3 regions of the Arthrobacter sp. B0427-1-12 genome follow, and region 3 is predicted to be linked to each of the others. Evidence: predicted binding sites of a transcription regulator. Region 3 holds the regulator's gene; each other region holds the start of a gene.

What was found. The regulator HrcA, encoded in region 3, represses chaperone genes, less so after heat shock. The targets are predictions, from matches to a motif close to TTNGCACTCGNNNNNNNCGAGTGCNAA.
Region 1: a site for HrcA is predicted at 7,388-7,414, ahead of groL (chaperonin GroEL). Genes of this name have one in related genera too.
Region 2: a site for HrcA is predicted at 2,715-2,741, ahead of groES (co-chaperone GroES). Genes of this name have one in related genera too.

The regions. Positions count from the first base shown of each region.
Region 1 covers NZ_JBNHIC010000043.1:10,158-20,082, reverse strand. The annotation lists gene AC5RWU_RS19055 (thioredoxin-like domain-containing protein) at 1-111, shown strand, start outside; gene AC5RWU_RS19050 (DUF305 domain-containing protein) at 123-773, shown strand; gene AC5RWU_RS19045 (DUF2630 family protein) at 806-1,051, opposite strand; gene AC5RWU_RS19040 (lipid II:glycine glycyltransferase FemX) at 1,309-2,382, shown strand; gene AC5RWU_RS19035 (threonine/serine exporter family protein) at 2,535-3,923, shown strand; gene AC5RWU_RS19030 (siderophore-interacting protein) at 3,945-4,808, opposite strand; gene AC5RWU_RS19025 (uracil-DNA glycosylase) at 4,866-5,642, opposite strand; gene AC5RWU_RS19020 (DUF3263 domain-containing protein) at 5,773-6,081, shown strand; gene AC5RWU_RS19015 (LytR C-terminal domain-containing protein) at 6,116-6,763, shown strand; gene AC5RWU_RS19010 (TM2 domain-containing protein) at 6,876-7,235, opposite strand; gene groL (chaperonin GroEL) at 7,607-9,235, shown strand; gene AC5RWU_RS19000 (DUF4031 domain-containing protein) at 9,308-9,925, opposite strand, start outside.
Region 2 covers NZ_JBNHIC010000005.1:124,655-134,579, reverse strand. The annotation lists gene AC5RWU_RS06035 (acyltransferase family protein) at 1-364, opposite strand, end outside; gene groL (chaperonin GroEL) at 558-2,171, opposite strand; gene groES (co-chaperone GroES) at 2,253-2,549, opposite strand; gene AC5RWU_RS06020 (siderophore ABC transporter substrate-binding protein) at 2,968-3,885, shown strand; gene AC5RWU_RS06015 (ABC transporter permease) at 3,950-4,996, shown strand; gene AC5RWU_RS06010 (iron chelate uptake ABC transporter family permease subunit) at 4,989-5,987, shown strand; gene AC5RWU_RS06005 (iron ABC transporter ATP-binding protein) at 6,055-6,852, shown strand; gene AC5RWU_RS06000 (baeRF2 domain-containing protein) at 6,918-8,024, opposite strand; gene AC5RWU_RS05995 (aconitate hydratase) at 8,239-9,925, shown strand, end outside.
Region 3 covers NZ_JBNHIC010000023.1:48,742-58,181, forward strand. The annotation lists gene lepA (translation elongation factor 4) at 143-1,996, shown strand; gene hemW (radical SAM family heme chaperone HemW) at 2,025-3,251, shown strand; gene AC5RWU_RS14415 (DUF4870 domain-containing protein) at 3,258-3,686, opposite strand; gene AC5RWU_RS14420 (DUF3097 family protein) at 3,805-4,647, opposite strand; gene hrcA (heat-inducible transcriptional repressor HrcA) at 4,792-5,805, shown strand; gene dnaJ (molecular chaperone DnaJ) at 5,839-6,969, shown strand; gene AC5RWU_RS14435 (16S rRNA (uracil(1498)-N(3))-methyltransferase) at 6,972-7,742, shown strand; gene AC5RWU_RS14440 (GerMN domain-containing protein) at 7,769-8,821, opposite strand; gene AC5RWU_RS14445 (PhoH family protein) at 9,156-9,440, shown strand, end outside.

The sequences.
Region 1 (9,925 bases), on a different contig from region 3:
GATGACAGTCGGCTGGGCGATTTCGTGACCAAGTACTGGCAGTCCCCGAATACTCCTGAGCCCGGTGCCTCCTGCACCGGCGGCATGGACGCGCCCGGGCGGGTGGCGTGACGGCGGACGCCATGACGACCGCACAGACATCCCGCCGCGGACGCAGGCTCCCGCTGATTGTTGCCGCCATTGCCGCCGCGGTACTGGTTTTCCTGGCCGGTTGGGCGCTGGGACGGCTGGTCCCGTCCGGCGAAATCACCCCGATGACCACCAGCGCCGAAGCCGGCTTTGCAAGGGATATGCAGGTGCATCACCGCCAGGCGGTGGAGATGTCCCTGATCATCCGGGACCAGACCCAGGATGAGACGATCCGCCAGTTGGCCTATGACATTGCGACGTCCCAGCAGCACCAGGCGGGCCAGATGTATGGGTGGCTTGCGGTCTGGGGCCTGCCGCAGGCATCGCAGACTCCGGCCATGGACTGGATGATGGCCTCACCGGAGGATTCCCACGAAGCGCACGGAGGCATGGCGCACGCGTCCGGCCAAATGCCGGGAATGGCCACTCCCGAGGAACTCCGGCAGCTTCAGACCCTGACCGGGACCGAAGCAGAGCGGCTTTTCCTTGAGCTCATGATCGACCACCACCGGGGCGGGGTGGACATGGCGAATGCCGTCCTGGAGCGCTCGGATTCACGTGTGGTGGAGGCCCTGGCTGACTCGGTTGTTCTCGCCCAGCAGAGCGAGATCGACTACATGAACGAGCTGCTCGCCCAGCGCTGAGCCCAAGGCGGCCGGCAGGGCGTGGTGGAGGGCTACTGGCGGTAGCCCTCCACCTTTTCCGGGGACCGCAGACGCGCCTGGTCTTCGTCCTTGAATGCCTTGCGCAGGGCCCGCCGCTGGCGCAGCAGGTCCCAGCACTGGTCCAGCTGCGTCTCGACGTCCTTCAGGGTTTGCTTGTCTTCCGGACTGTGACCCAGTTCGCTGGCAATCTTGTCCCGCAGAGCGTGCTCCTGCTCCACGAGCTCGTTGATCTGGGACAGGAGGCTCTTGTTGTCCATAGTTACTCCCTTGGAGTATTCGTTCCTGGAATGCAGGGTGGAACAGCTTCGATCCGTCCAGCCTACGCCGCGGTCCCGCCGCTGGGTAGGACACCCAAGGTGCGGTTCCCGCCCGGGCCGGCCGGCGCCGTCGTACCTGTCCAGCCTCAGGATTGGCAGCCGCTAGACTGGCACTGCTCACACAACCAATGGCCCCAGGGGGGCCATGCCACGTCCGGCCGGATCAGCGAGCGTCCGGCGAGAGTGAACGAGGAACTTTGCGAGAATTCACCGCCCGTGCCGCCACCGCCGAGGAAATTGCCGACTGGGACCGGCACGTGACCGCCAATCCCAGCGGAGGCAACCTGCTGCAGTCCGCCCCGTTCGCGGAGGTGAAGTCGCATCACGGCTGGACCCCGCGGCACCTGGTATATGAAACGGCGGATTACAGCAGCTACAACCTGGTGCTGGAGAAGGACTTTCCGGTCCTCGGCAAGCTGTGGTACCTCATCAAGGGGCCGGACGTCGCCGATGCCGCCGATATCCCCGGCATCCTAAAGGCCAATGAGAAGTTCGTCAAGGACCACCGGCAGGACGTCTTCGCCATCAAGATCGAACCGGACATCCTCGACGGCGAGGAGGTACGGGCGGCGTTCGCGGAAGCGGGCTTGGTCAAGACCTTCAACATCCAGCCCAATGACAGCACGGCCGTGCTGGATGTGACCCCGGAGGAAAACAAGCTGCTGCGCAATCTGCACTCACGCGGCCGCAATGCCGTCCGCCGGGCCATCCGCGAAGGCGTGGAAGTGGTCCAGGCGGAGCCGACGGAGGAAAACTTCCGCACCATGTACGGGCTCATGGACCAGGTGGGGCAGGGCAACGCCAACGTCCAGCTCCGCTCCTTCGAGTACTACAGCCGGTTCTGGCGCAATTTCATCGACGCGGGGATGGGCCGGCTGTACTTCGTCTACGAGGACGGCTCCCCCTCGGTGGGCGCATTTGTCATTAACTATGGGCGCAAGGGAACATATAAGGACGGCGGTTCCAAACCCCGCCGCAGCCAGTACGGTGATTCGCACCTGGTGCAATGGCGGGCCATCAACGATCTCAAGGAACTCGGTATTGAGACGTATGACTTCTGCGGAACTCCGCCGGCAGCCAAACTCAAGGATAAGGACCACGCTTTCCACGGGCTGGGCATGTTCAAGACCAGCTTCACCAAGACGGTCATCGACTATGTCGGATGCTATGACCAGGTCATCAGCCCGCTGAAGTACAAGGCGTGGGAGTCCATCGGCGAGAAGGTTTTCCGTCAGTTGTACTGGCGCAAACATCATCAACCGTTCTACTAAACCGCGGCTTCGCGCCGCGGACCCGAAGAGAGGGGACTTTGGAGCAGGAGCCAGTCGAGCATAGGACGGCGCGCCCAGCGGTCAGGGGAGCGCAGCCCAGGTCCGTTAAGCCCGTACCCGCCCTGAACGGGCAGCGTGCCAACGACTCCGCCATGCGGGTGCTCCGCAAACTCCTCCAAGGCGAGTCCCCGCCCACGGCCCCGATGAACATCGTGGAGCGGCTGGCCGGCAGTCCCTATGCCAATCCGATCATCCAGGTCGGCGGGCAGGACGCCAGCGCCCGCAAGACGCTGGACTTCGCCCTGAACCTGGCCGAGACCATGTTCCGGTACGGCGCCGGTGCGCTGGAAGTCGAGACGAGCATCATCGCCGTCACGGCGTCGCTGGGACTGAGCCATATCGACGTCGAAATCACCAACCAGTCCGTGGTGATCAACTACGCACCCAAGGACGCCACCCCGATCACGGTGCTGCGCGTGGTGCGTTCCTGGACCAACAACTACGCGGGTCTGTCCCTGGTCCACCAGCTGGTCACGGACATCGTCAAGGGCGGCGTGAGCCGGCAGGAGGCGATCAACCGGCTGACGGAGATCACGCGCAGCTCCAAGCCGTTCCCCAAGTGGATGGTGACCTTCTCGCTGGGTGTCTTCGCCGCCACGATCGTGGCCTTCATGGGCGGCAGCCCGCTGGCGTCCTTGGTTGCCTTCCTCAGCAGCATCGCCGTGGGGCTGGTGTCCCGGCAATTCGCGCGCTGGCGGATCCCGGACTTCTTTACGACGGCGACCAACGCCGCCTTGGTCACGTTCGTCGCCGTCGCGCTCTGGGCGCTGGAGGTGCCGATCACTCCGGGCATCGTGGTGGCCGGCGGCATCATCCTGCTGCTGCCCACCGGACGGCTGGTCTCCGCGACGCAGGATGCCATCAACGGCTTCCCGGTCACCGCCGCCGGCCGTTACCTCTCCGCGTTCCTGACCTTTGCCGCGATCGTCTCGGGCATCGGCGTCGGCCTGGTGGCCATGGAACTGGTGGGCGCCGGCGGACTGGACGTGCTGGATCCCGGACCGGGCGGCTACCCGTTCGCTGTCCAGGCCCTGCTGGTTATTGTTGCCGCCGCGTCCATGTGTATTTCGGAACAGACCAGCGCCAAGATGCTGCTGCCCACGGGGCTGGTGGCCCTGTGCGGGTTCCTGATCTATGAGGCCGTGGGCTACATCGGGATCGGGGACCGGCTGGCGCCGGCCGCCGCCGCTGTGGCGATAGGTTTCGCCGCCCGCCTGATCGCCCTGCGGCTGGGCTCGCCGCAGCTGGTGATGGCCGTGCCCGCGGTGATGTTCCTGTGGCCCGGGATGACCATCTTCCGGTCCATGTACGAGCTGACCGTGAATGCCGATGAGCCGCTGATCGGCGTGCTGGGGCTGTTCAACGCGCTGACAGTGATCCTGGGCACCGCCGGCGGCACCGTCCTGGGCGACCACCTGGCCCACCCGCTGACCCGCGGCCTGGGGTCGAACGAGAGGCGTGCCCGCACCCGCCGCCGCTAGGAGCCGACCGCCGGCACCCGGCTACAGGATCTTGCCGATCTCCGTCTTCTTCTCCGCTTGGAACTGGTCCTCCGCCCGGCCCAGCGCCCAGTAGCCGGAGAGCGAAACCTGTGACCGCTGCAGCCCGCGCTGCTTGAAGAGAATGTCGCGCAGCGCCTTCATGTAGCCGCGTTCGCCGTGCACGAACGCATGCACGTCGCCCTCGCGCCAGTCCATCTCCGCGATGGCCCGGACCAGCAGGTCGGTGGTGCCTGCGCCGGGGTCCGTGCCGCCGTCGCCGGCGCGCAGCAGCCAGGTGACCTCGACGCCGTCCGGTACGGCGATGTCCTGGATGTCGCCTGCGGTGCCGACCTCGACGAATGCGGTTCCGACGGCGTCCGCCGGGAGGGCTTCGATGCCCGCCGCAATGGCGGGCAGCGCCGCTTCGTCCCCGGCGAAGAGGTGCCAGTCGGCAGCCGGGTTGGGTGCGTAGGCGCCCCCGGGGCTGGTGAACAGCAGCTCATCGCCCGGCTGTGCGGCGGCAGCCCAGGGGCCGGCCAGTCCCTCGTCGCCGTGGACCACGAAGTCGATGGCCAGCTGCCGGGCTTCAAGATCCACCCAGCGCACGGTGTAGGTGCGGGTGACCGGCCACTGTTCCCGGGGAAGCGCTTCGCGAAGCGCGGCCATATCCGGTGCATCCGCGGCGGACGTGCCGGGCTGCAGGAAGAGGATCTTCACATACTTGTCCGTGAAGTCGTTCATCACGAAGTCCTTGAAGCCGTCGCCGCCGGCAATGATCCGGACCATGTGGTCGGAAAGCTGCTCGCGCCGCAGCACCTCGAGCCGCACCAGGGGACGGGCCTTCTTGACGGCCGGTGCCGCCTGGACATTGCTGGTTTGATTCATTCGCCGATGCTCCTGGAGGCTGGCCTGGCGGCCGTGGGTTAGGTCTGCCTCATCAGGCTAGCCGGTGGGCAGCCGCCAGTCGATTTCCGCTGCGCCCTGGTCGCGCAGCAGTCGGTTGGCGGTGCTGAACGGCCGGGAACCAAAGAAACCGCGCTTGGCGGACAACGGGCTGGGATGGGCGGACTCGATCCGCGGCGTGTCCCCGAGCAGCGGCGCCAGGTTCTGGGCGTCCCGCCCCCAGAGAATGGCCACGAGCGGTCGGTTTCGCTGGGCCAGGGCACGGACCGCCAGGTTGGTGACAGCTTCCCAGCCCTTGTTCCGGTGTGACCCCGACGCCCCGGCCTCCACGGTGAGGACCCTGTTGAGCAGCAGGACGCCCTGCCCGGCCCAGGCGCTCAGGTCCCCGTGCTCGGGGGCCTCAATCCCCAGGTCCGATTCCAGCTCACGGTAGATGTTCGCCAGGCTGCGCGGCAGCGGGCGCACCGCCGGATTGACCGCGAAGGACAGGCCGATGGGGTGCCCGGGGGTCGGGTAAGGATCCTGCCCGACGATGAGGACCTTGACAGCGTCCATCGGCTGCTGGAACGCGCGCAGGATATTGCCGGGGGCGGGCAGGAAGCTGCGCCCGGCAGCCCGCTCACCATCCAGGAAGCGGGCAAGCCGGTGAATTCCGTCCTCGGCCGGTTCCATGGCCTTGGCCCAGTCCGGTGCCATGAACTCCGCCGGCCGGGCGGGTTCCGCGAAGGGCAGGTGTGCGTCATCGGCCGTCCGCCTGCCGCCCCGCGCCTTACCGGCCGCCGGGAGGGGGAAGAGGGCGCCGTCGTCGTCAGTCATCCACCCATCCTGCCCGATCCCGGTCACCTGGCGCGAGAGCCGCAGGCTGGAGCCGTTCGAATGACTTTCGCTTCGTTCCCCCGTACCATGTACGGGTAGTTTGATGCGGTCGGAATGAATGGAGTGAGCCGTGGCAAGTGCGGCCGAAAGCGGAGCCTTTTCACTGGAAACCGCGTACGACGCCGACAGCCCGCTCAGTGAGCGCGACCAGCGGATGCTGGCCTTGGAACGGCAGTGGTGGAAGTACGCCGGCGCCAAGGAACAGGCCATCCGGGAGCTTTTCGACATGTCCGCCACGCACTACTACCAGATCCTGAATGCGCTGATCGACACGGAAGAAGCGCTCGCGCACGACCCGATGCTGGTCAAGAGATTGCGTAGACTACGTACGTCGCGCCAGCGTGCCCGTACGGCTCGTCGGCTGGGCAGCGACGCCTGATTCCGCATCTTTCGATCAAGGACACAGCACGACTATGAGCGAGTATCCCCGGGATGAGTTTGACAAGGTCCCCGAATCTTCCGCGCGCCAAGGTGTCCACCGCGCCCGGATGGCGCCGCCGCGGCAGGGCGGCCTGGGGCTGATCATCCTGGTTGGCGCCCTGGCCCTGGCCATCGGCGCAGCGGCGTTCTTTGTGGCTCCGCGGCTGGGCATCGGTGCCGCCGCAGGCGAGGCTCCGTCCGCGGAGCCGGTTGCCGAGGCAGCGGCAACAGCCGGCCCCAGTGCGCCCGCGTCGGCGGCAGCGGAGGAAACGGCCGCCGCTGCCGAGACAGCGGAACCAACGCCGGCTGCAACGGCCCCAACGGAAGCTCCAACCGAAGCGCCGGAAACCGCTGAGCCGGCGCCCATGGACAAGACCTTGCCGGTCAATGTGCTCAACGGCACCACCGCCGGAGGACTGGCCGGCTCGGTGGCCGGCCGCGTCGCTGCCGATGGCTGGTCCACCAGCCAGGTGGGCAACTGGGCCGGCCAGCCCGTGCAGACGTCGATCATCTTCTACAACGGACCGGAACAGCTGGCCACCGCCCAGGAAATTTCGCGGTTGCTGAATATCCCCACCCTGATCGAGTCCACTGCGGTTTCACCGCAGGTGACTGTGGTGCTGGGCCCCGGTTTCCAGTAAGCCGGGGTAGCTGTAATCCACGACGGCGGTGTCCCGGCATAGCGGCCGGCCCGGGGAATTCCCGGGTACCTGCAGCGGCTCGGCGACTCCATCCGGCGGCTGCCCCGGGCAGCTAAGCCCTGAGCGGGACGCCGCGGGCATCCGTGCAAAACATCCGGGCGCCGGCCAGGATCATGATGCCTTCGACGAAGCCCCACACCCAGCCGAGGCCGAAGGTGGCGAAGGTGACCACGATCTGTGCGATGCCTACCCCCACATAGCCCAGGTAGAACCGGTGGATGCCCAGGCCGCCCAGCAGGACGCCGAGCAGGCCGGCCACCAGCTGCGACTTTTGCCCGTTGTAGGCCCCATAGCCGTAGGGCGGTCCCGGAATACCGTAGCCGGGCTGCTGGCCGTAGGGCGGTCCCGGCTGCGGAGGCCACTCCCGCCTGTCCCGGGGAGGCCATTCGGAAGATTCTGGATTCTGGCTCATCGGTACTGCTCCTTCGATGGATGGGGCCGCTACATCCACGGTAGGAGCGGCTCCGCCTGCCCGCCATCGGGAAGATCCCTGATCAGGCCCTGAGCGATCCGGGACGGGCTGTTTCGCGGTTGGCGGATACGGCGGGCACAGTCCGGCGTCCGCTTGCACTCTCACCCTGCGAGTGCTAATTATTGACTTAGCACTCCTGGCCGGTGACTGCTAAGTTGCTGGCCCGGGAGGATCACCGAACCACTGTGGTGAGGGTTGGTCGAGCCGGCGTATCGAGATCGCCGGATTGCCTCCCGTCCGTCGCGGGCATCGCAGCCGGTTCGAGCAGCCACTGCTAAAGAGCATGATTGTTCCGGAAGGACGAAGCCGTTATGGCCAAGATCATTTCGTTTGATGAAGAGGCACGCCGTGGCCTCGAGCGCGGATTGAACATCCTCGCTGACGCAGTCAAGGTAACGCTGGGCCCGCGCGGCCGCAACGTTGTCCTCGAGAAGAAGTGGGGCGCTCCCACGATCACCAACGATGGTGTTTCCATCGCCAAGGAGATCGAGCTGGACGACCCGTATGAGAAGATCGGCGCCGAGCTGGTCAAGGAAGTTGCCAAGAAGACGGACGACGTCGCCGGCGACGGTACCACGACCGCAACCGTGCTCGCCCAGGCTCTGGTCAAGGAAGGCCTGCGCAACGTTGCCGCCGGCGCTGATCCGCTGAGCCTCAAGCGCGGCATCGAGAAGGCCGTTGAAGCCGTTACTTCCGAACTGCTCGCTTCCGCCAAGGAAATCGAGACCAAGGAAGAGATTGCTGCTACGGCATCCATCTCCGCAGGTGACACCCAGATCGGTGAACTGATCTCCGAGGCCCTCGACAAGGTGGGCAAGGAAGGCGTCATCACCGTCGAGGAGTCCAACACCTTCGGCCTGGAGCTTGAGCTCACCGAGGGCATGCGCTTCGACAAGGGCTACATCTCCGGCTACTTCGTCACCGACGCAGAGCGCCAGGAGACGGTCCTCGAGGATCCGTACATCCTGATCGTCAACTCCAAGATCTCCAACGTGAAGGACCTCGTTGCGGTTCTGGAGAAGGTCATGCAGTCCGGCAAGCCGCTGCTGATCATCGCCGAAGACGTCGAGGGCGAGGCTTTGGCCACCCTGGTTGTCAACAAGATCCGCGGCACCTTCAAGTCCGTTGCCGTCAAGGCTCCGGGCTTCGGCGACCGCCGCAAGGCCCAGCTGGCCGACATCGCCATCCTCACCGGTGGCCAGGTCATCGCCGAGGAAGTCGGCCTCAAACTGGAGAACGCCACCCTTGACCTGCTGGGCAAGGCACGCAAGGTTGTTGTCACCAAGGACGAGACCACCATCGTCGAAGGTGCCGGCGACGCCGAGGAGATCGCGGGCCGGGTCAACCAGATCCGCGCCGAGATCGAAAACTCCGATTCCGACTACGACCGCGAGAAGCTGCAGGAACGCCTGGCCAAGCTGGCCGGCGGTGTTGCAGTCATCAAGGCCGGTGCCGCAACCGAGGTTGAACTCAAGGAACGCAAGCACCGCATCGAGGACGCCGTCCGCAACGCCAAGGCTGCTGTTGAGGAAGGCATCGTCGCCGGTGGCGGCGTTGCCCTGATCCAGGCCGGCCTCAAGGCGTTCGCCAATCTGAACCTCGAGGGCGACGAGGCAACCGGCGCCAACATCGTCAAGGTTGCCATCGACGCTCCGCTGAAGCAGATCGCCTTCAACGCAGGCCTTGAGCCGGGCGTTGTTGTCGACAAGGTCCGCGGCCTGCCCGCCGGCCACGGTCTGAACGCTGCCACCGGCGTGTACGAGGACCTGCTGGCTGCCGGTGTGAACGACCCGGTCAAGGTCACCCGCTCTGCTCTGCAGAACGCGGCTTCGATCGCCGGTCTGTTCCTCACCACCGAGGCTGTTGTCGCCGACAAGCCCGAGAAGACCGCTCCGGCCATGCCGGGCGGCGACGAGATGGGCGGCATGGGCGGCTTCTAGTCCCCAGCCGGCTCCGGCCGATTAGCGCCGAAGGCGCGGTTCCCCGTCAAACGGGAGCCGCGCCTTCCGCTGTTAATGGCCCCAGGCGGCGAGTTCACTGCGCAGGTTCGATTGAGCCTGGTCCAGCCACAGTCGCTGGGCGGCGGGCGTATGGAAGAGCGGTTCCAGCGCAAGCAGGCGTTCGACGACGGCGGTGCGTCCGCGCGCGAAGTCCCCGTCGCTGACATGGCTGTATTCAAGCCTGACCTGTCGGAGGTACCGGGCGTAGCACCCGGGTGCGCTGCCCAGGATGGACAGGTCCGCGTCGCAGAGAAGCGCTCCGGCCCGGTCATCGGCTGCGGGGGCGTGGTGGGCGGTCAGCCGCACCAGCCGTGCTGTTTCGCTGACTTCGCCGGCCGGGCAGCCGGCATCCGGAAGCAGCTTTTCGGCCAGGCGGGCGGAAGCTTCCTCGTCGCCGCCGGGCACGCCGTCATAGACCGAGTCGTGGAACCAGGCGGCCAGCAGGATGGCCCGCCGGTCTGCGCCGGGTTCTTCGCCCATCTTGAACAGCAGTCCGAGGGCTTCCAGCACAGCCAGCAAGTGGGTGCGGTCATGATAGTGGCGGTGCGGCTCGCCCCAGCGCGCTATCAGGGCCCGGCCGAGGGCCTCCCGGCCCGGCAGCAGCAGATTCCAATGGCTGAGCAGCGATGC
Region 2 (9,925 bases), on a different contig from region 3:
TCTGGCTGAAGATATCCGCCCAGCGGCTGCTGGGCAGCAGCCGCGCGGTGGCCACGAGGACGGTCAGGAGCACGACGACGATCGCCGGCAACTGCCGCTTGAACAGATGCAGCCAGTACTTAACCAGGTGGAGCGGTTTCCCGTCCTCGCCCTTGCGGGTGAAGGACATCGTGATGAGGAAGGCCGAGATCAGCAGGAAGATGTCCACGCCGCCGGAGACTCGCCCCAGCCACACGTGGTACACAACAACCAGGAGGACAGCGAGGGCACGCAGGCCCTGGATTTCCGGACGGTAATTGCGGGCAGGCCCTCTGGGCTCCGCAGGCGGCTCATGGCGGCGCTCCGTCAGCTGCACGCTTGACACAAAATACCCTTCGAAGCTGGCAATGACCCATCGAGTCTATCGCCCGGGGCTGCCGAAGCCCGGCATTCCGGGGTTCGGCAGCCGGTCCATCGGCCGCGAACGGCCTATAAATAACCAGCAGGGCCCCGGCCGTCCTCCCCGGTACGGGATGGACGGACCGGGGCCCTGCCAGATGTTGCTTGCCGGAGCCGGCCTAGTGGCTGTGGCCGGCGTGGGCGTCTTCTTCCTCGGCTGGCTTCTCCGCGACCAGGGTCTCGGTAGTGAGTACCAGGGCGGCGATGGAAGCGGCGTTGCGCAGCGCGGAACGGGTGACCTTGACCGGGTCGATGATGCCGGCCTTGAGCAGGTCCTCGTACTCGCCGGTGACCGCGTTGAAGCCGTGGCCCAGCTCCAGTCCGTTGACCTTGTTGACGACGACGTAGCCCTCGTACCCGGCGTTCTGGGCGATCCAGCGCAGCGGCTCTGCCAGGGCCTTGCGGACCAGGCCGACCGCCGTAGCGGCATCGCCTTCCAAGGCCTTGACGCTGACGTCCGAATCGAGCGCGGCGGCTGCCTGCACCAGGGCGGAACCGCCGCCGGAGACGATGCCCTCTTCGAGGGCGGCACGGGTCGCGGACACAGCGTCCTCGATGCGGTGCTTCTTTTCCTTGAGCTCAACTTCGGTGGCAGCACCGACCTTGATGACGCCGATGCCGCCGGCCAGCTTGGCCAGGCGCTCCTGCAGCTTCTCGCGGTCCCAGTCGGAATCCGTGCGCTCCACCTCGGCGCGGATCTGGGCCACGCGGTCGGCCACGTCGGCCTCGGAGCCGGCGCCGTCCACGATGGTCGTGTTGTCCTTGGTCACGGTGATCCGGCGGGCGGAGCCCAGGACCTCCAGGCCCACCTGGTCCAGCTTCAGGCCCAGGTCGGGGGAAACCACCTGTGCGCCGGTGAGGATGGCGATGTCCTGCATGATTGCCTTGCGGCGGTCGCCGAAGCCCGGAGCCTTGACGGCGACAGCGTTCAGGGTGCCGCGGATCTTGTTCACGACCAGCGTGGACAGGGCCTCGCCCTCGATGTCCTCGGCGATGATGAACAGCGGCTTGCCGGCCTGCAGCACCTTCTCGAGCAGCGGCAGGAATTCCTGCACCGAGGAGATCTTGCCAGAGTTGATCAGGATGTATGCGTCCTCCAGAACGGCTTCCTGGCGTTCCGGATCCGTCACGAAGTACGGCGAGAGGTAGCCCTTGTCGAACTGCATGCCCTCGGTGAGCACGAGCTCGGTCTGCATGCCCGAGGCTTCCTCGATGGTGATCACGCCGTCCTTGCCGACCTTGTCGAACGCTTCGGCCAGCAGTTCGCCGATGACGCGGTCCTGGGCGGAGATCGTCGCGACGTCGGCAACGTGGTTACCCTCGACCTCGCGGGCGTTTTCCAGCAGGCGGGCAGCCACGGCTTCCACCGCAACCTCGATGCCGTGCTTGAGCTGGCCGGGCGCGGCACCTGCGGCCACGTTGCGCAGGCCTTCCTTGACGAGGGCCTGGGCCAGCACCGTCGCCGTCGTCGTGCCGTCGCCGGCAACGTCGTTGGTCTTGGTGGCTACTTCCTTGGCCAGCTGCGCGCCGAGGTTCTCATACGGATCCTCCAGCTCGACCTCGCGGGCGATGGTCACGCCGTCGTTGGTGATCGTGGGGGCGCCCCACTTCTTGTCCAGCACCACATTGCGGCCGCGCGGACCGAGAGTCACCTTGACGGTGTTGGCCAGCTTGTCGACGCCGGCCTCCAGCGCGCGGCGGGCAGCGTCGTTGAACTCCAACTGCTTTGCCATATGTCTACTTCCTTTGGCTTTGACTTTGGCTGTGAGCAAGGAAAGCCCCAGCCGCTGTGCGGCCGGGGCTCCTTGTGCGGACTACTTGACGACGACTGCCAAGACGTCGCGGGCGGACAGGATCAGGTACTCCTCGCCGCCATGCTTGACTTCGGTTCCACCGTACTTGGAATAGATAACGACGTCGCCTTCGGCAACATCGACGGGAACGCGGTTGCCGTTGTCATCAACGCGGCCGGGGCCAATGGCCACGACCTGGCCTTCCTGCGGCTTTTCCTTGGCTGTGTCCGGGATCACCAGGCCGGAAGCGGTGGTCTGCTCGGCTTCCAGCGGGCGGACAACGATGCGATCCTCAAGAGGCTTAATAGAGACCGACACTCGGACCTCTCCTTCACATAAGTTATGTACGGGCGAAAGGTGCCTTGCGGCATGCCTACCGTCGTCGCGGTGCCGGCTGGCGGGTGCCGTCAGGCAGGGGCCTTGCGACCCCCGGGAATTAGCACCCTCAGGGTGAGAGTGCCAATGACGACTCTATGCAAGGCGTTAGCACTCGGTCAAGGCGAGTGCCAGCGACCGGCGCACCGTCCGGCACCACGACAGGCGGAATGGGCTTTGTGCGTCGATTTGTTACACGGGACACACCGGAGCGAAGTTGCGTTAGGCATACCTAACCGATAGTTTTCTGGGGCAAGCACAATTAGGTCAGGCCTACGTCACCTAATTCACCCACCCGCCCCCACGGCGGGTACGAGACCAGGAGCATTAGCCCGTGCAGAAGACTCTCCCCGCCAAGGTCATGGCCCTGGCCGCCGCATCGATGTTGATGCTCAGCGCCTGCAGCCAGACCAGTGCCGAGGCCCAGGATGCTTCCGGCAGCGAAACAGTCACCGTGGACCATGCACAGGGAACCACGGAGGTGCCGGTGAACCCGGAAACCGTCTACACCTTCGATCTGGGCGTGCTGGACAGCCTGGACGCCCTGGGCGTCCAGGTCGACGGAGTTCCGCAGGCAAACCTGCCGGCCTCCCTCGAGGAATACGGCGCGGACACCGTCACCAACATCGGCACGCTGCAGGAACCGGACTTCGAGGCCGTGAGCGAAGGCGCTCCGGACCTGATCATCATTTCCGGCCGCGCCGCAGGGCACTATCAGGAACTGAGCAAGATCGCTCCCACCATCGACCTGAGCGTCGACGCCGCCGACCCGATGGCCAGCTTCAAGCAGCATTCGACCAGCCTCGGCGGAATCTTCCAGAAGGAAGCCGACGTCGAGGAAAAGCTGGCCGCGATCGATGCAGACATCGAGGCAACCAAGGCCGCTGCAGCCAACGCCGGCAACGGCCTGGTCGTCATGACCAGCGGCGGAGAACTGACCGCCTACGGCGCCGGCTCCCGGTTCGGCCTGATCCACGACGTCCTCGGCGTCCAGACGGCAGCCGATGTCAAGTCCGACGGCCGCCACGGCGAGGCTATTTCCTTCGAATACATCGCGGAGAAGAACCCCGCGCATCTGTTCGTCATCGATCGCGACGCCGCCATCGGCGAATCCGGCGAAGCCGCGGCCGCCGTGCTGGACAACGAACTGGTGAACGGAACGGACGCCGCCGCCAACGGCAACATCCACTACCTGGACTCCACGCAGTGGTACATCGTCGGCTACGGCCTGAACAATGTCGACGCCATGGTCAACGCCGTCGGCGACGCCCTGAAGTAAGAAGCCGTCGAAGCGGCGGGACCTTGGTCCCGCCGCTTGCGCTGTACAAGGATCCAGATACAAGATGACTGCCTCAGTCCATGCTCCGGCCGGTGCCGGCACTGCTGCCGCTCCCACCACAGCGGCAGCCCCGGCCAGGCCTCCCCGCCTGCGCGGCACCAGCCTGCAGCTGGCAGCGGCCGGTGCCGCCGTCGTCGTACTCGCGGCGATCAGCATGTTCGTGGGCGTCAGCGACGTTTCCCTCGGGACGCTCTTTTCCGCCGAAGGCAACGCAACGCAGATCTTGCTGATCAGCCGCATCCCGCGCACCCTGTCCATCATCCTGGCCGGCATGGCCATGAGCGTGGCCGGACTGATCATGCAGCTGATGGCGCGCAATAAGTTCGTGGAACCGTCCACGGTCGGCACCATCGAATCGGCCACCCTCGGCATCCTCGCCGTCACCGTACTGGCCCCGGGTGCCTCGCTGTTCACCAAAATGCTGGTGGCCACGTTCTTCGCCGCCGGCGGCACCGCACTGTTCCTGCTCATCCTGCGCCGGCTTCCGCTGCGGAACACCCTGCTGGTTCCGCTGGTGGGCATTATGCTCGGCGGCGTCGTGGCCGCCGTGACCACCTTCTTCGCCTACCGGTTCGACCTGCTGCAGACCCTGAATACCTGGATGGTCGGCGACTTCTCCGGCGTCATCGCCGGCCGGTACGAACTGCTGTGGATCGTCGCGGTCCTGACCCTGGTCGGCTACATCTGCGCCGACCGGTTCACCGTGATCGGGATGGGCCAGGAGTTCACCACCAACCTGGGGCTCAACTACAACCGGGTCATGACCCTGGGCCTGGTCATCGTCAGCCTGATCAGCGCCGTCGTCGTCGTCACGATCGGCGCCATTCCCTTCCTCGGCCTGATCATTCCGAACCTGGTCTCCCTGCTGATCGGCGACAATGTCCGCCGCGCGGTGCCCTGGGTCGCCGTCTTCGGCGCCGGCTTCGTCCTGGCCTGCGACATTGCCGGCCGCCTTGTCCGCTTCCCCTATGAGATCCCGGTGGGCACCATCGTCTCCGCCGTCGGAAGCGTGCTGTTCCTCTACCTGCTGCTGAGGCGGCGCCGTGCTTAGCGCACCCGCCGTCGTCACACGCACCGTCCGCCGCACCAAGGGTGCCTCGCCGCTGGTGCCCATCGTCGTCCTGGGCCTGCTGGCCGCAGTGCTCGTCGCGGTCTTCATGACCATCGAACTGCGCGGCAACCTCTCCTACATCCTGCCGCGCCGGGCAATCCAGGTCGGCTCCATGATCCTGGTGGCCTACTGCGTGGGCGTTTCCACGGTGCTGTTCCAGACCGTGACCAGCAACCGCATCCTGACGCCCTCCATCATGGGCTTCGATTCCCTGTACCTGCTGATCCAGACGGTACTGACGTTCAGCTTGGGCGCCCAGGCGCTGCTCTCGCTCGGCGGGCCCGTGCGCTTCGGCATCGAAGTGGTGCTCATGGTCGGCTTTTCCTGGCTCCTGTACCGCTGGCTGTTCACCGGCGGCGGCAAGAGCCTGCACCTGATGCTGCTCGTGGGAATCGTGTTCGGCGCCATGTTCCGGGGCGTTTCCTCCCTGCTGCAGCGGCTGATCGACCCGAGCGAATTCATCATCCTGCAGGACCTGTTCTTCGCCAGCTTCAACAATGTGGACGGCACGCTGCTGCTGGTCTCCAGCCTGCTGGTCGCCCTGGTCAGCGCGGCGGCCTGGCGGGTGCGCAACCGGTTCGACGTCCTGGCCCTCGGCCGGGAAACCGCCGTCAACCTGGGCGTGGACCACAAGAGCACCGTCACCCTGACGCTGGTCATCTGCTCCGTGCTGGTCGCCGTCTCCACCGCGCTGGTCGGTCCGGTCACCTTCTTCGGCCTGCTCGTAGCCAGCCTGGCCTACCAACTCTGCGGCATCTTCCGGCACAAATACGTGCTGCCGGTTGCCGTGCTGATCGGCATCATCGCGCTGGTCGGCGGGCAGCTGGTGCTGGAGCGGATTTTCGAGTTCAACACGGCCCTGAGCATCGTGATCGAGTTCATCGGCGGACTGGTGTTCATCGCCATGCTGCTGCGAGGCTCGGTCCGATGACGTTCCGTTCTGTCCCGGTATTTGTCCCCCTCACGTCCGTCCCCATCGCATTGCCCGAGGTACCCGCATGATCCAGGTTTCCGGAGTCTCCAAGAAATACGGCTCCCAGCAGGTGGTGCGCAGCGTCAGCTGCAACATTCCCAAGGGCGGCGTCACCTCGATCATCGGCCCCAACGGCGCCGGCAAATCGACGCTGCTGTCCATGGTCAGCCGGCTGGCACCGATGGACTCCGGCTCGGTGGCCATCGACGGACTGAATGTCGCCGCAACCGCCGGGGACGTCCTGGCCCGGAAGATGGCGATCCTGCGCCAGGAGAACCAGCTCACCGTCCGGCTGACCGTCCGCGACCTGGTCGGTTTTGGCCGGTACCCGCACAACAAGGGGCGCCCGACCGCCGAGGACCTGACCCATATCAACCAGGCCCTCGACTACCTCAACCTGACCGGACTGGCCGACCGCTTCGTGGACGAACTCTCCGGCGGACAGCGCCAGCGCGCCTTCATTGCCATGGTCCTGGCGCAGGACACCGACTATCTGCTGCTGGACGAGCCGCTGAACAACCTGGACATGAAGCATTCGGTGGAAATGATGCGGCTGATGCGCCGGCTGGTGGATGAGCTGGGCAAGACCGTCGTGCTGGTCATCCACGACATCAACTTCGCGTCCTGCTACTCGGATACCATCATCGCGATGCAGGACGGCGCCATCACGCACCAGGGCAGCCCGGCGGAACTGATGACCTCCGAAGTGCTGGCCGAAATCTACGACATGCCGATCCAGGTCGCCGAAATCGGCGGCGAGCGCATCGCCGTTTACTTCTCCGCGGGAGTCGGCGTACCCGCCCTAGGTGCGCCGGGAATCTGAGGCGGCCCGCCGCCGTCGTACGCCACGGTACGACGGCGGCCCTTCAGTTCCGCTGCCGGCGCGGCTTAGTGCCGGGTCTCCCGCCGCCGGTCGCCGCTCATGGTAGGCACCGCGCTCGACGCCGTCGCATCGTCCCGCCAGCGCAGGATGGCGCCCACTCCTTCCTGCAGCGATACCGCTTCCGACGGGACCGTCTGGACCGCGGCATCGGTGGTCAGCGCCAGGAACAGCAGGTCCTCGACGTCCTTCGGCTCGGCGCCCTCGGTGATCAGCAACTCGTCCACCTGGCCGCGCTTCAGGGCGGAACGGGTTTCGGCGATGCCGGCTACGGCCTGTCCGTCCCGGGCCTGTTGCTCAATGAACTTGTCCACAGAGGCCTTCTCACGCTTGGCGATGAATTCGTTGACCGCTTCCGCCAGATGCTGTTCAAAGGCCTCCCGGTCGATCCCCTCGGTGCGTCCGCCGCCTGGCACCTCCACTAAGCGCGCACGGGTCTCCTGCCCAACCTCCTCCTTCAGCAGGTTCGCCGCCCGGACATCGCCGGTGAGGATCACCAGGTCCGGACGGTATTCCCGGACCAGCTTGTCCAGCTTCTCCGCCACGGCCTCGGCGTTGCGCTCCCAGGAGTCCTCCACGCGAGCCTCGATGTTGGTGTTGCGCCAGCCGCGCTGGCCCTTGACGTGGACCTTGCGGAGTTCGTCGTGGCCGCCTTCCACGGAACCGTCCTCCCCCAGCACATTCCGGCTGCCGGTCAGCTTGGGATCTTCGGGGGCGCGAAGGCTGAAATCCGCGCCTGAACGATTTACTTCAACCAGGATCTGCGAGACGGCATCCTTGGCCACGCGCATCAGCGGCAGGAGCTTGGGCCGCTGGTCCCAGGTGATACCTTCCTGGGGCGGAACGGGCAGGACCCGGTCGATGTGCAGTTGATCGGCAGTGGCCAGGAAAGCGCGGCCGTGCGGGCCGCCGATGCCTGCCGGGGTGAGGATGGAGTCTTCGATCTGCTGGAGAATGCCCACCGGAGCCCCTGACCGTGCGGCCGCCTCGCGCAGATGCTCCCAGCGGGTGGTGAGTTCGGGGCCGGAGGAGGCGCCCTTCCTGGTCGTGTCCACGTAGACGGTCAGGAACGGTGGGTTTTCGGTGAGTACATCCTTCAGCCATGGGAATCGCATCTGCGCACCTCCAGTAGATGTGGCGGCGATCGCAACCGGACGCCGCCCGGACTCGATCCCTTCACTCTGCCACGACGACGACGGCATGACAATGGCCGGGGAATCGGGCTTACCATGGAGTCAGATTTGCCTCTACCACAGCCCATCCACTGCCCCGCTGCTGCCCGTGCGGAGCCTACGGCAGGCGGCGACCGGCATACCCCCGGAGGTCCTCATGGGACTGAACGTTGCGCAGAAACTTATCCAGGACCACCTGGTCAGCGGGGAAAGGAGTCCCGGTGCGGAAATAGGGATCCGCGTGGATCAGACCCTGACCCAGGACGCCACCGGAACCATGGTCATGCTGGAGCTGGAGGCCCTTGGCCTGGACCGGGTCCGGACCCAGGCCTCCGTGCAGTATGTGGACCACAATCTCCTCCAGACGGATGAGAAGAACCCGGAGGACCATCTGTTCCTCCAGTCCGCTGCCCGGCGTTTCGGGCTTTGGTTCTCCAAGGCCGGCAACGGCGTCTCCCATCCGGTGCACCAGTCCAGGTTCGGCAAGCCCGGTGCCACCATGATCGGCTCCGACTCCCATACCTGCGCGGCAGGGGCCATCGGCATGCTCGCCATCGGCGCCGGCGGGCTGGAAGTCGCCATGGCCATGGCCGGCGAGCCGTTCTATGTGGCCATGCCGCAGATCTGGGGTGTGGAACTGACCGGGCAGCTGCCGGACTGGGTCTCGGCGAAGGACGTGATCCTGGAGCTGCTGCGGCGCCACGATGTCAAGGGCGGCGTGGGCCGCATCATCGAGTACCACGGCCCGGGCCTGGCGCACCTGACCGCCATGGACCGCCATGTCATCGCCAATATGGGCGCGGAGCTGGGTGCGACGACCAGCGTTTTCCCCAGCGATGCAGCGGTGCGGACCTACCTGGAATCGGTGGGGCGGCCGGAAGATTACCGGGAACTGCTGGCCGATCCCGACGCCGGATACGACGTCGCGGAGACGATCGACCTGTCCGGACTGGAGCCGCTGATCGCCCGGCCGTCATCCCCAGGCAACGTGGTGACGGTCCGCGAGGCCGCAGGCGAGGAGGTGTTCCAGGTGGTCGTCGGCTCATCGGCCAACCCGGGCCTGCGCGACTTCGCCGTGGTCGCGGAGATCCTGGACGGCCGCCAATGCAGCGACCGGGTTTCGGTTGACATCAATCCAACGTCCCGGGAAATCCTCGAGGACCTGACCCGGGGCGGCTGGCTGTTCAAGCTCATCGCCTCGGGCGCCCGCATCCACCAGACCGGCTGCATGGGCTGCATCGGGATGGGCCAGGCTCCTGCGGCAGGACGGAACAGCCTGCGCACGGTGCCGCGCAACTTCCCCGGCCGTTCCGGGACCAAGGAGGACGCCGTGTGGCTGTGCTCGCCCGAGACCGCGGCCGCCGCCGCGCTGACCGGCGTGATCACGGACCCGCGCGAACTGGATATAGCCCCTCCGCGTCCGAAGCTGCCGGAGCACTTCAGCATCAACACTGCCATGCTGCTGCCGCCGCTGCCCGCTGACGAGGCCCGCACGGTCCAACTGGTGAAGGGGCCGAACATCGCTTCGCTGCCGGATTTCGATCCGCTCCCCGATTCGCCGACCCTGCCTGTCCTGCTGAAGATGGCGGACAACGTCTCCACCGACGAAATCCTGCCCGCCGGCGCCCGTGTCCTGCCGTTCCGAAGCAACATCCCCAAGATCGCGGAGTTCGCTTTCGAACGGATCGACGGGACCTATCCCGCGCGGGCGAAGGCTGCGGAAACCGGACATCTGCTGGTGGCCGGCGAAAACTACGGACAGGGTTCCTCCCGCGAACACGCCGTCATCGCCCCTCGCTATCTGGGGCTGCGGATCGTCGTGGCCAAGTCCTTCGCGCGGATCC
Region 3 (9,440 bases):
AATGCCGGCGCTGAACGTGGGAGACTGTTAACTTAGCGGTTTTCCGCGCTCCATCTGGATGTCCACGGCTAACCTCGCAGCCAGCCTCTTGGTTAACCTCTTGGCAGACCACCAGACAGATTTTTGACAGTTAGGAACCCGAGTGTCACCCATGGCCCGCACCGCACCGGTGCCTGCCGCCACCGATCCGGCGATCATCAGGAACTTCTGCATCATCGCGCATATCGACCACGGGAAATCCACCTTGGCGGACCGCATGCTTCAGCTGACCGGTGTGGTGGAGCAGCGGGACATGCGCGCCCAGTATTTGGACCGGATGGATATCGAGCGTGAGCGCGGCATTACCATCAAGTCCCAGGCCGTGCGCATGCCGTGGGAAGTGGACGGAGTCAGCTACGCGCTGAACATGATCGATACCCCCGGGCACGTGGACTTCACCTACGAGGTCTCCCGGTCCCTGGCCGCGTGCGAAGGAGCCGTCCTGCTGGTGGACGCCGCGCAGGGCATCGAGGCCCAGACGCTGGCGAACCTGTACCTGGCCATGGAAAACGACCTGACCATCATTCCGGTCCTGAACAAGATCGACCTGCCGGCCGCGCAGCCGGAGAAGTATGCGGCGGAGCTGGCCAACCTCATCGGCGGCGATCCGGAGGACGTGCTCCTGGTCTCCGGCAAAACCGGGGTCGGCGTGGAAGGCCTGCTGGACAAGATCGTGCGCGATCTGCCTGCCCCGGTCGGCGATCCGCAGGCCCCTGCTCGCGCCATGATCTTCGACTCGGTCTACGACAGCTACCGGGGCGTGGTCACATACGTGCGCGTGATCGACGGGAAGCTCAGCCCGCGCGAACGCATCCAGATGATGTCCACGAAGGCCAGCCACGAACTGCTGGAAATCGGCGTCAGCGCTCCCGAGCCGACGCCGACCAAGGGCCTCGGCGTGGGCGAGGTGGGTTACCTGATTACCGGTGTGAAGGACGTGCGCCAGTCCAAGGTCGGTGACACCGTGACCAACCTGGCCAAGCCGGCGGCGGAATCCCTGGGCGGCTACCAGGATCCCAAGCCGATGGTCTTCTCCGGGCTGTATCCGATTGATGGTTCTGACTACCCGGTGCTGCGCGATGCGCTGGACAAGCTCAAGCTCAACGACGCGGCCTTGGTCTACGAACCGGAGACCTCCGCCGCCCTGGGCTTCGGTTTCCGCGTCGGCTTCCTCGGCCTGCTGCACCTGGAGATCGTCCGCGAACGCCTGGAGCGGGAGTTCAACCTGGACCTCATTTCCACGGCTCCCAACGTGGTCTACGAAGTCACGCTGGAGGACAAGAAGGTCATCACCGTGACCAATCCGAGCGAGTACCCCGACGGCAAGGTCGCCGAGGTCCGCGAGCCGATGGTTTCGGCCACCATCCTGGCGCCCAACGAGTTCGTCGGTGCGATCATGGAGCTGTGCCAGTCCCGTCGCGGCCAGATGAAGGGGATGGATTACCTTTCCGAGGACCGCGTCGAACTGCGCTACTGGCTGCCGCTGGCCGAGATCGTCTTCGACTTCTTCGACCTGCTCAAGTCCAAGACCCGTGGCTACGCTTCGCTGGACTGGAAGGCCGACGGAGAGCAGGTGGCGGACCTGGTCAAGGTGGACATCCTGCTCCAGGGCGAACAGGTGGACGCGTTCAGCGCCATTACCCACCGGGAGAAGGCATATTCGTACGGCGTCATGATGACCAGCAAGCTGCGCGAGCTGATCCCCAGGCAGCAGTTCGAGGTGCCCATCCAGGCCGCCATCGGCTCCCGCATCATCGCCCGCGAGAACATCCGCGCCATCCGCAAGGACGTGCTGGCCAAATGCTACGGCGGCGACATCACGCGTAAGCGCAAGCTGCTGGAGAAGCAGAAGGAAGGCAAGAAGCGCATGAAGATGGTGGGCCGCGTCGAGGTGCCCCAGGAGGCCTTCATCGCGGCGCTGTCCTCGGACGAAAGCAAGGACAAATCCAAGAAGTGACCTGCACCATGAAGCCGATGGTGAGCTGATGCCCAGCGTGCTGCCCCTGGGCGATCCGGCTCCCGCGGATGGGATCCTGCCCGGCGGAGCCGCGGTCGGGGCCCGGGACCGCAAATTCGGACTCTACGTTCACATTCCCTTCTGCGCCGTGCGCTGCGGTTACTGCGATTTCAATACCTATACGGCCAAGGAACTGGGTTCCGGCGCCTCCCAGGCCGAATATGCCGGAACCGTGCGGCAGGAACTGGAATTCGCCGCCGCGGCGCTGGAGCGGTCGGGAGTACCGGCCCGTCCCATCAGCACCGTTTTCTTCGGCGGTGGAACGCCGACGCTGCTGCCCTCCGGCGACCTGGCAGCCGTGCTGCGTGCCGCCGTCGGGCTCTGGGGACTGGAGCCGGGCGCTGAGGTGACCACCGAGGCCAACCCCGATTCGGTGACCCCGCAGTCTCTGCAGGAACTGGCCGATGCCGGTTTCACCCGGGTCTCCTTTGGCATGCAGTCTGCCGTGCCGCATGTGCTCAAGGTGCTGGACCGCACGCACACGCCGTCCCGGGTCCCGCAGGCAGTGCGCTGGGCGCGCGACGCCGGCCTGAAGGTGAGCGTGGACCTGATTTACGGAACGCCGGGGGAGAGCGCCGCGGACTGGGAACGTTCGCTCGAGGAGGCGCTCAGCTACGAACCGGACCATATCTCCGCGTACGCGCTGATCATCGAAGACGGTACCAAACTGGCTGCCCGGATCCGGCGCGGGGAGGTTCCGCCGGTGGATGACGACGACCACGCTGAGAAGTACCTGGTGGCCGACGCCCGGATGCAGGCGGCCGGTCTGTCCTGGTACGAGGTCAGCAACTGGGCGCGCACTCCCGCCGACCGGTGCAGACACAATCTGGCTTATTGGCGCGGCGACGACTGGTGGGGCGCCGGTCCGGGAGCCCACTCGCACGTCGGCGGGGTCCGCTGGTGGAACGTCAAGCACCCGGCCGCCTATGCCTCCCGGCTGGCGGCAGGCCAGTCGCCGGCGGCGGGCCGCGAACTGCTGGACGCGGACACGCAGTATGTCGAGGCAGTCATGCTCCGCACGCGCCTTGCCGAGGGAATGCCCACGGCGGAACTGAACGACGCCGGCCGCATGGCTGTGGCGGGCCTGATCGCGGACGGGCTGGTGGAGGCTCCGGCCGCGCTGCACGGCACCCTCCGGCTTACCTTGCAGGGCCGGCTGCTGGCTGACGCGGTGGTCCGGAAACTGCTGGACTGACCGGCGTCAGTGGATGAGGCGCAGGTTGAGCGGGTAGCGGTACGGCCGGCCTTTGTTGACCTGGACGCCGGCGACAACGGAGCAGACCGTCAGGATGATCCACGTCAGCGCGGCCAGCACCGCGAAGACACCGCCCACCAGCGGGAGCAGCGCCAGCAGGTTGAACAGCAGCGCCAGCACCGTGGGAGGCAGGGTGAAATTCAGCGCTTCCTTGGACTCCTGGGCAGTGAACGGGCCCCGCTCCCGGAAGACCAGGAAAATGACCAGTGAGGGGATGCACCCCAGAATGCCGCCGAAGTGGGCCAAAGTAGCCCACTGCCGGTCCTCGGAAGCGGTCAGCGGCAAGGCGTTGGCCGGCGATCCTTCGTACAGCGGAGTCTGGTAGCCAGCACGGTCGTCGTGCGGAGGCTGGTGGTGGCTGGCAGTGTTGGACAAGGCTTCTCCTTTTGCCCTTGAATTGCCTTTGAGCTGGCACGGGCCGTCAAAGCGTCGGTATTACTAGGGTACTGGCTGGGAATCGCAGTTCCGGAACATCGCTGTTCCGGCACAACGGTCAGGGGACCGTCAGGAAGTCGATGACTTCTTCCACCCTGCCCAGCAGGGAGGGCTCCAGATCCGCATAGGTGCCCACCTGTGACAGCAGGCGTTTCCAGCCCATGGCCACGTCGGCGGGGCCGGCATGCGGCCAGCCGAGGCCCCGCAGAATTCCTGTTTTCCAGTCCGTTCCGCGTTCAACGACGGGCCAGGAAGCCAGCCCGATGGTCTTCGGCTTGATCGCCTGCCAGACATCCACGTACGGATGGCCGACGATCAGGACATTGCCGGCCGCTCCGGCCATGGCCATGGTTTCGGCAGCGATCCGGGATTCCTTGGAATTGGGCACCAGATGATCGACCAGGATGCCGAGCCCGCGCTGCGGGCCGGGGCTGAAGTCCCGGACTGCGCCTTTCAGGTCGTCGATGCCGTGCAGCGGTTCGACCACGATGCCCTCGACGCGCAGGTCATCGCCCCATACCTTTTCCACCAGTTCGGCGTCGTGCTTGCCTTCCACCCAGATCCGGCTGGCCTTGGCAACCTGGGCGCGCAGTCCTGCCACTTTCACCGAACCGGACGCCGTCCGCTGGACCGCTGGCTTGGGCGCGGCCGCGGCGGGAACCACCTTGACCGGGGCCCCGTCCAGCAGGAAGCCGAACCCCAGCCTGAATGATTTGACCTTGCCGCGGCGGTCCTCCAGCCCCATGACATGCATGCCGCCGGACTTCTCCACCCGGACGATTGCGCCCACCCAGCCGCTCTGGACGTCTTCGAGCACCAGCCCGATGTCGGCGGGCACTTCGGGCAGCGCCTGGCGCTTGGGTGCCGTAATATTCTGCGGACCCCACTGATAGTTGGTCATGGATCGCTTCCGGTGTAGTCGGCTGGAGAACAGCTCAATGCTAACAACGCCCCGAAACGTATTAGACTTAGCACTTAAGCCTTTCGAGTGCTAATGCATTATCTGCTAGGACTCGGGCTGCAAATCAACCGAGGAGGTGCCACGATGAGCGAACCCCGCCGCCTGGAAGTACTCCGGGCCATCGTCGAAGACTATGTCCATACCCGCGAGCCCGTCGGCTCCAAGGCACTGGTGGAGCGGCACCATCTGGGTGTTTCCTCGGCCACGATCCGCAATGACATGGCCGCGCTGGAAGAGGACGGCCTCATCACGGCACCGCACACCAGCGCGGGACGTATCCCCACGGACAAGGGCTACCGGCTGTTCGTGGACCGCATCTCCGACGTCAAGCCCCTCTCGGCCGCCGAAAAGCGCGCCATCCAGACGCTGCTGGACGGCGCAGACGACCTCGATGACGTGATGGAGCGGACGGTGCGCCTGCTGGCCCAGCTGACCAACCAGGTGGCCGTAGTGCAGTATCCACACCTGGACACGGCGAAGGTGCGCCACATTGAACTCGTCCTGCTGGCGCCCCGGCAGGTACTGGTGGTCCTGATCGCCACCACTGGCCAGGTGGAGCAGCGGGTGATCGCCATGCCGGTGGATGTCAGCGAGGAGACGCTGCTGGACCTGAGGCAGCAGTTCCTGGCTGCTGCGTCCGATTCACTGCTGACTTCCCTGCCGCAGCACCTGGCCGCCTGCGTCACCGGCGTTGCCGCCAAGGACCGCACGGCTGCCGCCACGCTGGCACATGCGCTGGAACTGTTGGCCGGCCTCAATCGTGAAGACCGTATGGTCATGGCCGGCACAGCGAACCTGGCCCGTTCCACCGTGGACTTCCCGCTGTCCATCGGTCCCATTCTGGAAGCTCTGGAGGAACAGGTGGTCATGCTCCGCCTGCTCTCGGAGATGGAACAGGACGCACGGGGTTTCTCCGTGCGGATCGGACACGAAAACCGGTACGGCGGACTGGTCGAGGCGTCAGTGGTAGCCACCGGCTACGGCCCCGACTCCTCCGCGAAGCTCGGCATCCTGGGGCCTACGCGGATGGACTATCCCTCCACTATGGCTGCCGTACGGGCAGTGGCGCGTTATCTGTCACGTATTCTGACGAACTGAAGTTTCAAGCTACACAGGAAGTGAAGTGCAATAGTGAGTAATCACTACGAAGTACTGGGTGTCGGCCGCGATGCGGGCAGCGAAGAGCTCAAGAAGGCTTACCGCAAGCTGGCGCGCAAGTACCATCCGGATGTGAACCCCGGTGCGGAGGCATCCGAGGAGTTCAAGCGGATCACCCACGCCTACGAGGTGCTGTCCGACCCGCAGAAGCGCCGCGTGTATGACACCACCGGCAACGAGAACGGCACTGACAGTGGTTTCGGCGGCGGTTATTCCGGTGCAGGCTTCGCCTTCCAGGACATCTTCGAGACCTTCTTCGGCGGCAGCGGCATGGGCGGCGGACCGGCGTCCCGGACCCGCCGGGGCCAGGACGCCCTGATCAATGTCCGGATCGATCTGAAGGATGCCGTGTTCGGTGTCAACAAGAAGATCGAGGTGGACACCGCCGTAGTCTGCCCCACCTGCGACGGTACATGCTGCCGCGAGGGTACCTCCCCCCGGACCTGCGACATCTGCCACGGCACCGGCACCGTCCAGCGGGCGGTTCGTTCCATCCTGGGCCAGGTCATGACCAACGCTCCCTGCGGCTCCTGCCAGGGCTTCGGCACCGTCATTGCGGATCCCTGCAATGAATGTGCCGGCGAAGGCCGGATCCGCAGCCGCCGGTCGCTGACCATCAAGGTGCCTGCCGGCGTCGCCACCGGAACCCGCATCCAGCTGGGCGGCCAGGGCGAAGCCGGCCCGGCCGGCGGTCCCCAGGGTGACCTCTACGTGGAAATCCGGGTCAATCCGCATCCCACCTTTGTCCGTGAGGGCGACGACCTCCATGCCACGCTGAGCGTGCCGATGACCGCGGCGGCCCTGGGCACAGACATCGATCTGGAGACCTTCGACGGCGAGCAGGACATCAACGTCAGGCCGGGCACCCAGTCGGGCGAGATCATCACCCTGCGCGGCCTCGGCGTAACGCACCTGCGCGGCTACGGCCGCGGCGACCTCAAGGTCCATCTGCAGGTCGAAACCCCCAGCAAGCTGGACGCGGCCCAGGAGGACCTGCTGCGCCAGCTGGCCCGGTTGCGCGGCGAGCAGTTCACTGAGGGAAAGCTGGCCTCCAGCGGCAGCGGGGTCTTCGCCAAACTGCGGGACAAACTCGGTAACCTCTAAGCGTGACGAACCCGATTTTCTTCGCCGAGCCGCAGGCATTGGCCCCGCTGTCGCCCGGCGCGGAATTCACGCTCACCGGACCCGAGGCCAGGCATGCTGCTATCGTGAAGCGGCTGGCGCCGGGGGAAGCGGTGGACATCGTCGACGGGAACGGGCGCCGGGTAACCGGCGAGGTTACGGAGGCGGCGCCGTCGTCCCTGACCATCCGGATCGGCGCCGTAGCCGACGACGACGTCCCGCGCCATGAGCTCATCCTGGTCCAGGCGCTGGCCAAGGGGGACCGGGATGAGATGGCCATTGAATCGGCGACGGAACTGGGCGTGGATGCCGTTGTGCCTTGGCAGGCCGAACGCAGCATCGTCCGGTGGCGCGCCGACAAGGCGGCCAAGGGCCTGCAGAAGTGGACCAACACTGTCACGGCCGCGTCAAAACAGGCCAGGCGGTCCAGGGTCCCCCGGGTGGAACCGCTGGTGGACGGTAAGGAACTGGGGCGGCTGATCGCCGGGGCCGACCTGGCGCTGGTGCTGCATGAAGACGCAGCGGACCGGCTGGCGGATGTGGTTGCCGCCCGTGCCGCCTCGCTGGGCACGGGCAGCGCCAGGGTCCGGATCCTGATGATCGTCGGGCCGGAAGGCGGCATCGGTCCCCGCGAGTTGGAGGCCTTCGAATCGGCCGGGGCCTGCACTGTGAGGCTGGGACCCCATGTCCTGCGTTCGTCGACTGCCGGGCCGACGGCCCTGGCTCTGCTCAGCCACCTGCTGGACCGCTGGTAGTTCCCGCGCAGGCCGCCCGGGGCACCTCAGTCGATGGTGAACCGTTTGGAATCCGGGTTCGCTTCCGTGACCGCCGCGTCGCCCGTCTTCGTGCCGGCGTCGGTGCCGCCGGACGCGGAACCTGAGCCTGGCGCCGCATTGCCGGGCGCCCGGTGGAAGACACGCAGCTCGTAGTTGCCCGGCGGCAGCGGAAGCGAGAAGCGGAACTTCCCGGTTTCACCCGGATGGCTGTCCAGCTGCACGGTGCCGGAAGCGACAACAGAGGCGGACTCAGCCGGCGCGCCGGTTTCCGATTCGGTGTCCTCCAGCCTCGACACCGTCCACTGCAGGGTGGAGTCAGCGGCGACACCGCTGCCGAAAACGCTGACGGAATCGGTGAGTGAGGCATCTTCCTGCGGATCGATAACCCAGATGGGCGCTGCCACGGTCGTGTCACGGGTCATTTCACCGCCCAGTTCCACATGGCCGAAGGCCTTGTAGCCGGCGTGCCCGTCGACCAGGATCACCACACTGCTGGGCCGGCCGCTGGTGATCAGTCCCGAACTGGCTGCCGCCGCCGTGGCGGTGTAGACCAGCTGCTGGACGGCGCGGTGCGCCATCCCTTCGTCGAGGGATGTTCTGAAGGCATCCGCGGAGATATCCACCGTGATGACATTCTTGCCGGAAATCGACGCGCCGATCTTCGAGGCCGGCGTCCAGGGGCTAAAGTAGTCGGGGTCGTCCGGCCCGGTGCTGGTCATGGCCTTGACCGCAGTGGAAATCGGGTCGCCCATGTCCGGCAGGTCCCGGCGGAACTCCCGGTAAAGATAGACATTCCGCGGATTGGCGCCCAGGTAGTAGACCGGTGTGACGTCCGGACCGGTGCCGCCCTCCACCGGCGCGCTCACCACCATCGGCGAGGCGCTGGCGGGCTGGTCGTGGATCGCGGGCATGGAGGTCGTCGCCGTCGTGGGCATCGAAGCCGAAGGCATTGAAGGAGAGCAGCCGATCAGGACGACGGAGGCTGCGCTGATCAGCGCCAACCCGCTCACGAAACGGCCCGTTGCTGCCGAAGTACGGTTGCTGCCGCTTGAAGTCATCCAGTCTCCTTCCCGGGTCGGCGCCGTCAAGCCGGCACAGACCGGCACGGCAACGGCAAATTGGCATGCCCATCCAGCTTGGCACACGGTTTTCAGCGCCCAGGCCTCCGGACGCAGGTCTCAACCGGACTGCAACACGATTGATGCAAAGTCGATATCTTGCCGTGCCGTGGCATGGCCGACGCCGGCCGGGTCGCCTTCTGGTTCCAGCGTGCCTGCAGCGCGGGTGACGTAACATGGTGTGTAACTCGCGCTTGGACGGGTACGGGAAGCACCGTTACCGGCAGGAGCCATCGTTGACCGAAGGGGACAGAAGGCCGGAGCGGCCGCAGATATGACGGAATCTTCACTTGGCATGGGCGCTGCCGGCATCGAATCGACCACCATCCGCTTCGACTCGACGGAACAAATGGTCCAGTCCCTGGGCGCTCATGATGAGGTTCTCCGCCTGATCGAGGAGGCCTTTCCCGACGTCGACCTCCTGGTCCGCGGCAACGAACTGTCCCTCTCCGGACCGGCCGTGACCATTGACCGGACCCAGCGCCTGCTGAATGAAGTCCGGATCCTGGCCGCCAGCGGTACCCGCGTGACGCCGCAGGTCATGCAGCAGCTGATCACG